DNA from 3 places in the Kineococcus sp. NPDC059986 genome. Region 3 is predicted to be linked to each of the others. Evidence: riboswitches for the same ligand, from Rfam matches in the RefSeq annotation. Region 3 holds a riboswitch; each other region holds the start of a gene.
The links. A riboswitch is a leader RNA that binds a small molecule or an ion and turns the genes downstream of it on or off. The one in region 3 is predicted to bind S-adenosylmethionine.

Region 1 (3,266 bases), on a different contig from region 3:
CGCAACCGGGCGGGTTTGACGAGGTAGTCGTCGGCGCCCGCCCGGAGGGCGCGGACGACGGAGCGCTCGTCGTCCCGGGCCGTGAGCACGACCACGGGCACGTCGTCCACCGCGCGCAGCTGCCGCAGGACCGTCAGGCCGTCGGCGTCCGGCAGCCCGAGGTCGAGCACGACCACCTCGACGTCGCGGTGCCCGAGCAGGAGCTCGGACCCGCGACGCATCCGCACCGGCGTGTGACCGACCTTGCTGAGGGCGTCGAGGAGCGCCTCGCCGACACCGTCGTCGTCCTCGACCACCGCGATCCGCACCGGGTGATCGTAGGACGGCGAGGCGCGGCCGGGACCCGCTAGCGGCCCGTGCCCTCCTGGGCCCGCACGGTGGCGGGGTCGACGGACGCGTGGGTGCCGATGTCCCAGACGAAGGGCGGCTCGGTGCCGTTGACCGACCAGTCGCCCACGATCCGCTGCTTGTAGACCACCGGGTTGTGCGAGGCGACCGTGCGGGCGTTGCGCCAGTGCCGGTCCAGGTCCCGGCCCCGGGAGGTGCCGGAGGCGCCCAGGGTGTTGAAGAGCAGCGTCGCCGCGCGCGGGACGGACTCCGAGAGCACGACCTGCGCCTGCGCGGTGCGGATCTCGGCGAGCACGTTCGCCTCGCGGTCGGCCGCCGTCCCGGGCAGGTGGGCGGTGTCGGCGGCCGCCTGGACGGCCTGCGCCGCGGCGCGAACGAGGGCGCGCGCCGTGAACGCGGTCGCGGAGATCTCCCCGACGACCGACAGGACCTGCGCGTCGTGGCGGACGAGCGGGGCGAGCCCGTGGGTGTAGCTGCGGGTGCGGGCGCGGACCTGGGCCCCCGTGTCGCGCTCGACGGCCGCGGCGATCCCCGCGTGCACGGCGAGCAGGACGAGTTGGTACAGCGCCGTCTGGTAGCGGAACCGGTCGGTGAACGGGGCGACGTCGGCGGGGTCGACCTCGACGTCGTCGAGGACGAGGGTGCCGGTGCCGGTGAGCTGCTGACCGAAGCCGTCCCAGTCGTCCGAGACGCTCGCCCCGGCACCGTGGACGGGGACGAGGACGGTGACGACCTCGAAGCCCCCGTCGGGAAGGGCGCGGCGGGCGGTCGCGTCGGTCCAGTCCGCGAAGATGGTGCCGGTCGTGTAGTACTTGCGGCCGCTGATGCTGGTCCGGCCCTCCGTCGTCGTCACGACGGTCTGCTGCTCACCGGTGACCCCGTCCCCGGTCTCGCTCCACGCGTTGCCGACGAGCTCGCCGGCGACGATGCGCTCGATCCAGCGGGAGCGGTACTCCCCCGCCGGCAGGCTCAGCACCTGCTCGACCCACGCGATGTGCCCGCGGAACACCTGCGGCAGAGCGGAGTCCGCGGCGGCCAGGTCGACGAGGAGGTCGGCGAACTCGACGAGGTCCAGCCCCTCGCCGCCCTCGGCGACGGGGATGCGCAACCGCCCGAACCCGGCGTCGAGCAGCTCGCGCACCTGGGTGCGGGGCAGCTCGTGGTCCTGCTCGCGCGCCACGACGCCCTCGGCGAACCGGGCGAAGAGCGGGGCGAACCGCTCGGCGGGGCTGGTGCTGGCGGGGCTGGTGCTGGCGGACAGCGTGTCGCTGCTCAACGGGGTCTCCTCGGTCGCGGACGCGGCGGTGCGCCGGGGTGGGAGAGGCCGGCCGGCTCGTCGACCGTTCGTCCTTACCCGTGCCGGGGCACCAGGGTCTGGTCGTCACCCGGGGCACCCCACGACGAGGAGGGTTGCCGGCCAGCGAGCCGGGGCTTCGCGCTGGCACTCATGACCTGGGAGCAGGAAACCAGAACAGAGCGCCCCGGTTCAAGACGGGAGCCCTGTGCGGACGCGGGACGGCAGGGATCGACCTGACCGACCGCGACGGGAGCGGTGCACCCCAGCCCCCCGGGGTGCCCCGCTCCCGTGCCCCACTCGCGACGACCGCCCCCCGGAGCCGGCCCCCCGGCTCCGGTGCCGTCGCGAGGTCCGTGCGTCGCGACCGGGACTCCCCTCCGGGTCCCGGTCGCGACGAGTCTCAGAGGCGCCGGTCGGCGCCCTCGCGCAGGTCGATCACCCGCGGCGCGGTGGCCGCCTGGACCGTCCCGTCGGCGTGCCGCGCGGCGGCCGCCTCCAGGACGTCGGTGATCTCGTGACCGATGAGCTCGTGCCGCTCCAGCAGCGCGTCGCGCAAGGCCTCGACGAGGTGGCGGTTGCGGCCGAGGAGCTCGCGGACGGCCTCCTTCTGCTCGCCCAGCAGGTTCTCGACCAGGCGGCGCCCCTCGGAGTCGCCCAGCACGCGGGAGACGAGGTTGCCGTCGGCGAAGGCGCCCTGCTGGACGGCCGCGAAGGACACGAGCGTGCCCGCCATGCCCGCCGAGCCGACCATCTGCGCCGCGACCGACGTCGCGGACTGCAGGTCACCGGCGGGGCCGGTGGAGACGTCGCCGAAGAACAGCTCCTCGGCCACCTGACCGCCGAAGGCGATCTTGATCATCCCGGCGAGCTCGGTGCGCGAGCGGGTGTAGACGTCCTCGGCGTCGCCGTGGGCGAGCAGCCCGAGGGCGTTGGCGCGCTTGACGATCGTGAGGACCTCCAGGCGGCGCTGCGGGGCGACGAGCCACGCGACCGCGGCGTGCCCGGCCTCGTGGGTGGCGATGAGCCGCTCCTCGTGCGCGGTGTAGGCCACCGGCTGCCCGAGGCCGACCTCGGTGACGAGGCGGGCGTGCTCGACGTCGGCCCAGTTCATGCCGTCGGCACCGCGGCGGACCGCGTTGACGAGGGCCTCGTCGAGGAGGTTCTCGATCATCACCGGGGAGTACCCGTTGGTGATGCCGGCGAGCGCGTCGCGCCGCTCGGCGTCGGCGAGCGGAGCCTCGTGCGCCTTGCGGGCGAGGAAGTGGTCGACGAGCTGGCGGCGGCCCGTCTTGTCCGGCAGGCCGAACGTCATGCGGCGGTCGAAGCGGCCGGGGCGCAGCAGGGCGGGGTCGAGGGCGTCCGCGCGGTTCGTGGCCGCGATGAGCAGGACCTCGACGGGCTCGCTGACGGGGCGCTTCAACTGCCGGTGCGCCGGCAGGAAGCGGTTGGCGGCGTCGACGAACCAGCCGCGCAGGCGCTCGGACGTCGTGGGCTCGTCGAAGGACTGCATCTGCACGAGCAGCTCGTTGACGACACCGCTGGCCCCCTCGCTGGAGGCGAGCCGTTCGGTCTGCAGCGCAGCGTGTCCGACGGCGGGACCGGAGCCGGCGAGGGACGTGGC
Region 2 (3,266 bases), on a different contig from region 3:
CCGTGGATACTTCGAGCCCGGCAGCGTCCGGCGCTTCGGCGAGGCGGTCGTCCCACGGCTGGCCGAGCTCGGGGCCTGACTCAGGCCCAGCGGCTGCGGGGGACCGGCAGACCCAGGTTCCCCCGCAGCGTCGCGGCCCGCAGTTCCGGGGCGAGCACACCGCGGCGCACCAGCAGCGGGACGACCTCGTCGGCGAACTCCTCCAGCCCCCGCGGGACGGAGGAGAACGCGAGGGTGAACCCGTCGGCCGCACCGGAGGTGAACCGCTCGGTCATCCAGTCCGCGACCTCCTCGGGGGTCCCGGGCAGGAACCGTCGGCGCAGCATGGCGCGGTACAGCTCGCGCAGCGTGAACCGGTCGCGGTCCACGAGCTTGCGGATGCCCTCGTAGACGGTCTGCACCTGGTTCGAGCCGCCCGCGAAGTCGAAGCGGAACTCCTCGTCGAGGGGCCGGTCGGACAGGTCGACCCCGAGGTGGTGGGACAACCAGTCCAGGCTCAGCCGGTCCGGGGTGAGGGCCTCGATCTCGTCCACCCGTTCCCGGGCCTGTGCGCTGGTGGCGCCGAGGACGGGGGACAGCGCCGGCAGGACCAGCAGGTCCGACCGCGCGCGACCGGCGGCGACGGCCCGCCCCTTGTAGTCCTCGTACAGCCGTTGCGCTCCGGGCAACGGCGCCGAGCCCGGGACGAAGACCGCCTCGGCGTGCCGTCCCGCCAGCCGGCGGCCGTCCTCGGACGACCCCGCCTGGAACAGGACCGGCCGGCCCTGCGGCGGCCGGGGCAGGTTCAGGGGACCGCGCACGCGGAAGAACTCGCCCTCGTGGTCCAGGACGTGCATCCCGGCCGGGTCGGCGTACCGGCCGCTCGCCGCGTCCGGGGCGACGGCGCCGTCGTCCCAGCTGTCCCACAACCCGTGGACCACCTCGACGAACTCCGCGCCGCGCCGGTACCGCGCCGCGTGGTCGAGGTTGCGCTCCAGGCCGAAGTTGCGCGCCTCCTCGTCGCTCGCGGACGTCACGAGGTTCCAGCCCGCGCGGCCGGAGCTGAGGAAGTCCAGGGAACCCACCTGCCGGGCGGTGTGGAACGGTTCGTTGTACGTCGTGGACACCGTCGCCACCAGACCGATGCGCTCCGTGCACCGCGTCAGCGCCCCGAGCAGCCCGAACGGTTCGGGTCGCAGGTTCGCCACGTGCTCGACACCGGAGGGGAACCGGTCCCACACGTAGAGCTCGTCGGCGTAGAAGACCGCGGCGAAGCCGGCCCGTTCCGCCGTGCGCGCGAAGTCCTCGTAGTAGCCGACCGAGAGGTAGTCGGCGGGCCGGCCGCCGGGCAGTCGCCAGCTCGTGAGGTGCTCGCCGCCGGGGTAGAAGAGCATCGCCGTGAGGATCACGCCGCCGCACGCTACCCCGGCCGTGTGGAGCGCTTGACAGCCCGGGCCCCCGTGCCCTCCACTGGATGTGCCATCCAGAGCGGCCGAGAGACCTGGCTCGTCGACGCCGCAGCAACCGCCCCGCCGGGGTCGGTGCTCCCGCCAGGACCGATGGGAGAGGACCACCGATGGAGCACGCACCGCTGACGCGACGTCTCGTGATCGACCTGCTGCGCAGTGCCGGGATGACCTGTCGGGCCTGACCGCCCCGACGTCTCCCCACGCCAGCCCCCGGAAGGTCCCTCGATGCCGCACGTCCCGAACACCTCCCTGTCCTTCGCCACCCAGCAGGTCCACGCCGGCGCCGAACCCGACCCGGTCACCGGCGCGCGGGTCACCCCCGTCCACCTGACCGCGGGATTCGTCTTCGACGACTTCGAGCAGGCCCGGGCCCGGTTCGCCGGCGAGGACGACGGGTACGTCTACACCCGCATGGGGAACCCGACGACGGCCGCGGTCGAACGCCGCCTCGCCGTCCTCGAGGGCGGCACCGACGCGATCCTGCTCGGCACGGGTCAGGCGGCCCTGACGGTGGCCCTGCTCGGGATCCTCGGGGCGGGTGACCACCTGGTGGCCGCCGCCGACCTCTACGAGGGGTCCCGGGGGTTGTTCCTGGAGAACTTCGCCCGGCTCGGGATCACCGTCGACTTCGCCGCGGGACCGCAGGACTGGGAACGCCTCGTGCGCCCCACGACCCGGGCGTTCTTCGCCGAGTCGGTCGCCAACCCCAAGAACACCGTCCTCGACCTGCCCGCGGTGGCGGCCGTCGCCCACCGCCACGGCGTCCCCGTCGTCGTCGACAACACCTTCGCCACGCCCTACCTGCTGCGGCCGCTGGAGCACGGTGCGGACGTCGTCGTGCACTCCGCGAGCAAGTTCCTCGCCGGTCACGGTGCCGCGCTCGGGGGTGCCGTCGTCACCGGTGCGGGGTTCGACTGGAGCGGTTCCGCGCACCTCACGTCACCGGCCGCGGTGCTGGGCGGCGTCAGCTGGGTCGACCGGTACGGTCCGCAGCGCGCCTACGTCGAGCACACGCGCGGTGTCGTGGCCTCCCGGATGGGACCGGCGATCTCCCCGTTCAACGCGTTCCTCGTCCAGCAGGGGCTGGAGACGCTGTCCCTGCGGGTCGCCCGTCAGAGCGCCACGGCGGAGCAGCTCGCGCGGTGGTTGCGGCAGCGTCCGGAGGTGGTCTCCGTCGACCACGCGGCCCTGCCCGACCACCCCTCGCACGACGTGGCCCGGACCCTGCTGCCGCGGGGGTGCGGCGCGGTGTTCTCGGTGACGCTCGCCGGGGGTCGGCCTGCGGCTCGACGGTTCGTGGACGCCGTGCAGCTGTTCACGCGCATGACCCACGTGGGGGACGTGCGCTCGCTCGTCATCCACCCGGCCAGCACGACGCACGCCCACCGCACCGAGGCCGAACGCCTGCAGACGGGGATCTGGCCCGGGCTGCTGCGGTTGTCGATCGGGCTGGAGGAACCCACCGACCTCGTCGCCGACCTCGAACGGGCGCTCGCCGCGACACGCGGAACCGCGCGCGCCGAGGAGCTGGCGGAGGTGGGCGCCTGATGGGCCGGCCGCAGCACTTCGGGTACTTCTTCTCCCGGGGTTTCGGCCCGCAGGGTTGGGGCCGGGACTACCAGGCGTGGAACGACGACTGGACGCGTCCGGACCTCTACGCCCACGCGGTCCGCGACCTCGAACGGGCCGGGTTCGACCTCGTCGTCGTCGAGGACGCGGTGTCGCTGGGGAACCCGGCGACGTTGGACCTGCGGGTGCGGGCGGCCTACGGGGGACCCAAGCACGACCCCCTGCTGCTCGCGCCCTACCTGTTCGCGG
Region 3 (3,266 bases):
GAACGCGTCGAAGCTGGTGACGACGTTCCACGCGGCGCGGCCCCCGGAGAGGTGGTCGAGGGAGGCGAACTCGCGGGCCAGTTCGTAGGGTTCGTTGAACGTGGTGTTGATGGTCCCGGCCAGGCCCAGGTGGTCGGTGACCCCGGCCAGGGCGGCGAGCACCGTGAAGGTGTCGGGCCGGCCCACGACGTCGTTCTCGTAGATCTCACCCGCGTGCTCGCGCAACCGCAGGCCCTCGGCGAGGAAGAACAGGTCGAAGAAGCCCCGCTCGGCGGTGCGGGCCAGATGGGCGAAGCTCTGGACGTCGATCTGGCTGCCCGCGGCCGGATCCTGCCAGACGGTGTGGTGGTTGACGCCGGGCAGGTGGGCGCCGAGGACGATCTGCTTGCGGGGCTTGCCGTCGGGGATGCTCACGGGTTCCTCCTCAGATTGCGGCGTAGCGGTTGGCGGGCCTGGCCAGCCCGAGGTGGTCGCGCAGGGTGGCCCCGGTGTAGCCCCGGCGGAACGCCCCTGCGGACTGCAGCAGCGGCACGACCTCGTCGACGAGGGCGGGCAGGTCCGTGGCGTTCACCGCCGGACGGAACCGGAAGCCCTCGATGCTCGCCTCGCGCCACAGGAGCAGGCGCTCGACCAGGCCTGCGGCGGAGTCGGCGACGACGAGCGCGTCGGAAACGAACGCCTCGCCGTCCACGGTGTCGAGCCGGTCGAGGCGGTTGCGAGCCGACGCGGCGTCGGAGCCGAGGGCCACCACGAGGTCGGCGTGGACCTGCAGAGGTGGTCCCACCCGGCCGACGGCGGTCTCCGCGGCGCGCACCTCGGCGACGATCTGGCGGGCGTCATCCGTGTCGTGCGGCGTCACGAAGACGACGTCCGCGCTCACGGCGGCGAACTCGTAGGCGGTCCGGGCGTGCGCCAGCGCGGTGACGACGGGTTGGCCCTGCGGCGGCCGGGGGGTGATCGAGGGCCCGAGGACCGAGAACCAGGGGGTCTGCACCGCGACGCGGTGCAGCTGCGTACGGTCGACGAACCGTCCCGAGGCGGTGTCACGGACGACCGCGTCGTCCTCCCAGGAGTCCCAGAGCGCCCGGACGGTGTCGACGACCGCACGGCCCTCGGCGAAGAGGTCCTCCACCGCCGCGGCGACCTCGGGGTCCGACAAGGTCTCGCGGGAGACCGTGGGGACCGCACGCCGTCCGAAGAGCTCGGCCTCGTGGGCGCGGGCCGAGACCTGGGCCCGCCAGCCACCGCGTCCGGAACTGACGTGGTCGAGCGTCGCGAGCGCCTTGGAGACGTGGAACGGTTCGGTGTGGGTCGTCGTGACGGTGGGGACCAGCCCGATGCTGGTCGTCACCAGAGCCAGCCGGGCCGCGACGAGCAGCGCGTCCAGGCGACCGGCGACGCGGTCGGTGCGGTCGTCGGACGGCCCGAAGTGGCTGCCCTGGAGTCCGAGGGCGTCCTCGATGGTGACGAGGTCGAACAGCCCCCGTTCGGCCTCGCGGACGGTGTCGCGCCAGAACGCGGCGGTGAACAGCTCGTCGGCGCGGGCGCCGGGTTCGCGCCAGGACGCGGGGTGCCAGCCCGTGGACTCCAGGGCCACGGAGAGGTGGAGTTCGGACACGGTTCTCCTCCTGCTGTCATGACGACACGCAGGCGTCCGGCGGGTCATCGCGCTTGCCGTTCCCGTTGCGGGAACGGCCAGGTCGTCACCCGGGGCACCCCACCGCGGAGGAGGGTTGCCGGCCAGCGAGCCGGGGCTTGTCGCTGACGCTCTTGACCTGGGGAGAGACTGCCACGCACGACCACCCGGAATCAAGGACCGGGCCGCGGTGCTCTCGGGGGGCCACCGACCGCTCGTCCGCGACGTCGGCGGGCCCCGACCGCACCGCGGTCGGGGCCCGGGGAACTGTCAGCGAGGCTCGGCGGGTCTCAGCCGCCGCCCATGCCGGTCTCGGCGACCCCGCGCACCAGCCAGCGCTGCAGGACGAGGAACACGAACAGCACCGGCAGGAGCGAGAGGAGGGCGGCCGCGAACAGGCCTGAGTAGTCGAACGTCTGGGCCGTGAGGAACGAGGACAGGTACACCTGGACGGTCACCGCGCCCGATCCGCCGCCGGCGACGACGAGGGGCCACAGGAAGGCGTTCCACGACCCGACGAACCCGAGCACGGTGAGCGCCGAGGCGAAGGCCAGCGTGTTGGGGACGACGATGCGCCGGAACACCCCGAAGTACCCCAGGCCGTCCAGTCGCCCGGCCTCCTCGAGCTCCTTGGGGAAGTTGAGGAAGAACTGCCGGAACAGGAACACGTTGAACGCGCTGAACAGGCCCGGGATGATGAGCCCGCGCAGCGAGTCCACCCAGCCGAGGCGCGCCACGATGAGGAAGTTCGGCAGGAACGTGGTGGCGGCGGGGATGAGCAGCACCACGATGGTCGCCGAGAACAGCGGCTTCGCCGCCCGGTTGGGGATGCGGGCCATGGCGTAGCCGGCCATCGCCGCCAGGACGATCTGCCCGCCCGTCAGGACGACGGCCATGACGGCCGTGTTGAGCATCGCCCGCGGGAACGTCGGGTCCTGCAGGACGCGGGAGAACGACGACCAGTCCGGGTCCGAGGGCCACAGCACGAAGGTGCGGCTCGCGACGTCGGCGGCGGGGGAGACGGCCGTCTTGACCATGATGTAGAAGGGCAGCAGGAACAGCAGCGCCACGAGGGTGACGGCGAGGTACCGGGCGACGTTCACGCCCGCACGGGCGGCCTGGCGCCGTCCGGCCCCTGCAGCCCGCGGGACCGACCGGGTCAGTTGCGCGGTGCTCATGCTCGAACCCCTCCTCGACGGCGCCGGGGCGCCTTGGTGCGGTCCTCCGCGGCGCCGAAGCCGAAGAAGCGCGTCTGCAGCAGTGCCACCACGACCATGATCGCGGTGAGGATGAGCGCCCCCGCCGAACCGAGCCCGAAGTCGCGCTGGGAGCCGAGGGCCACGTTGTAGAGGTAGACCAGCGGCGGCCGCGTCGAGGGGTTGGTCGGGACGAGGTTGATGAACTCGTCGAAGGCCTGGAAGGCCGCCACGAGCAGGAGCAGCAGCACGGCCGCGACCGTGGGTCGCAGCTGCGGCCACGTGATGTACCGGAACCGGCGGAACCCGGCGGAGACGCCGTCCAGCATCGCCGCCTCGTACAGGACCGGCGGGATGCGCTGCAGCCCGGCGAGGAACAGCACCATGTAGAACCCGACCTGCAGCCACAGGCGGACGCTGACGAGCACGATCCA

Region 1: it holds a riboswitch for S-adenosylmethionine, as region 3 does, so the genes downstream of both, AB0637_RS13265 (acyl-CoA dehydrogenase family protein) here and AB0637_RS10140 (LLM class flavin-dependent oxidoreductase) in region 3, are expected to answer to the same signal.
Region 2: it holds a riboswitch for S-adenosylmethionine, as region 3 does, so the genes downstream of both, AB0637_RS00930 (PLP-dependent transferase) here and AB0637_RS10140 (LLM class flavin-dependent oxidoreductase) in region 3, are expected to answer to the same signal.

Annotation. Positions count from the first base shown of each region.
Region 1 covers NZ_JBFBND010000015.1:85,288-88,553, reverse strand. Annotated here, with positions in the region: gene AB0637_RS13270 (response regulator transcription factor) at 1-308, opposite strand, end outside; gene AB0637_RS13265 (acyl-CoA dehydrogenase family protein) at 347-1,624, opposite strand; SAM riboswitch class IV at 1,690-1,801, opposite strand; gene AB0637_RS13260 (AAA family ATPase) at 2,046-3,266, opposite strand, start outside.
Region 2 covers NZ_JBFBND010000001.1:200,710-203,975, reverse strand. Annotated here, with positions in the region: gene AB0637_RS00940 (LLM class F420-dependent oxidoreductase) at 1-79, shown strand, start outside; gene AB0637_RS00935 (NtaA/DmoA family FMN-dependent monooxygenase) at 81-1,388, opposite strand; SAM riboswitch class I at 1,456-1,562, shown strand; gene AB0637_RS00930 (PLP-dependent transferase) at 1,674-2,996, shown strand; gene AB0637_RS00925 (LLM class flavin-dependent oxidoreductase) at 2,996-3,266, shown strand, end outside.
Region 3 covers NZ_JBFBND010000010.1:112,758-116,023, forward strand. Annotated here, with positions in the region: gene AB0637_RS10135 (NtaA/DmoA family FMN-dependent monooxygenase) at 1-414, opposite strand, end outside; gene AB0637_RS10140 (LLM class flavin-dependent oxidoreductase) at 425-1,618, opposite strand; SAM riboswitch class IV at 1,663-1,776, opposite strand; gene AB0637_RS10145 (carbohydrate ABC transporter permease) at 1,927-2,814, opposite strand; gene AB0637_RS10150 (sugar ABC transporter permease) at 2,811-3,266, opposite strand, start outside.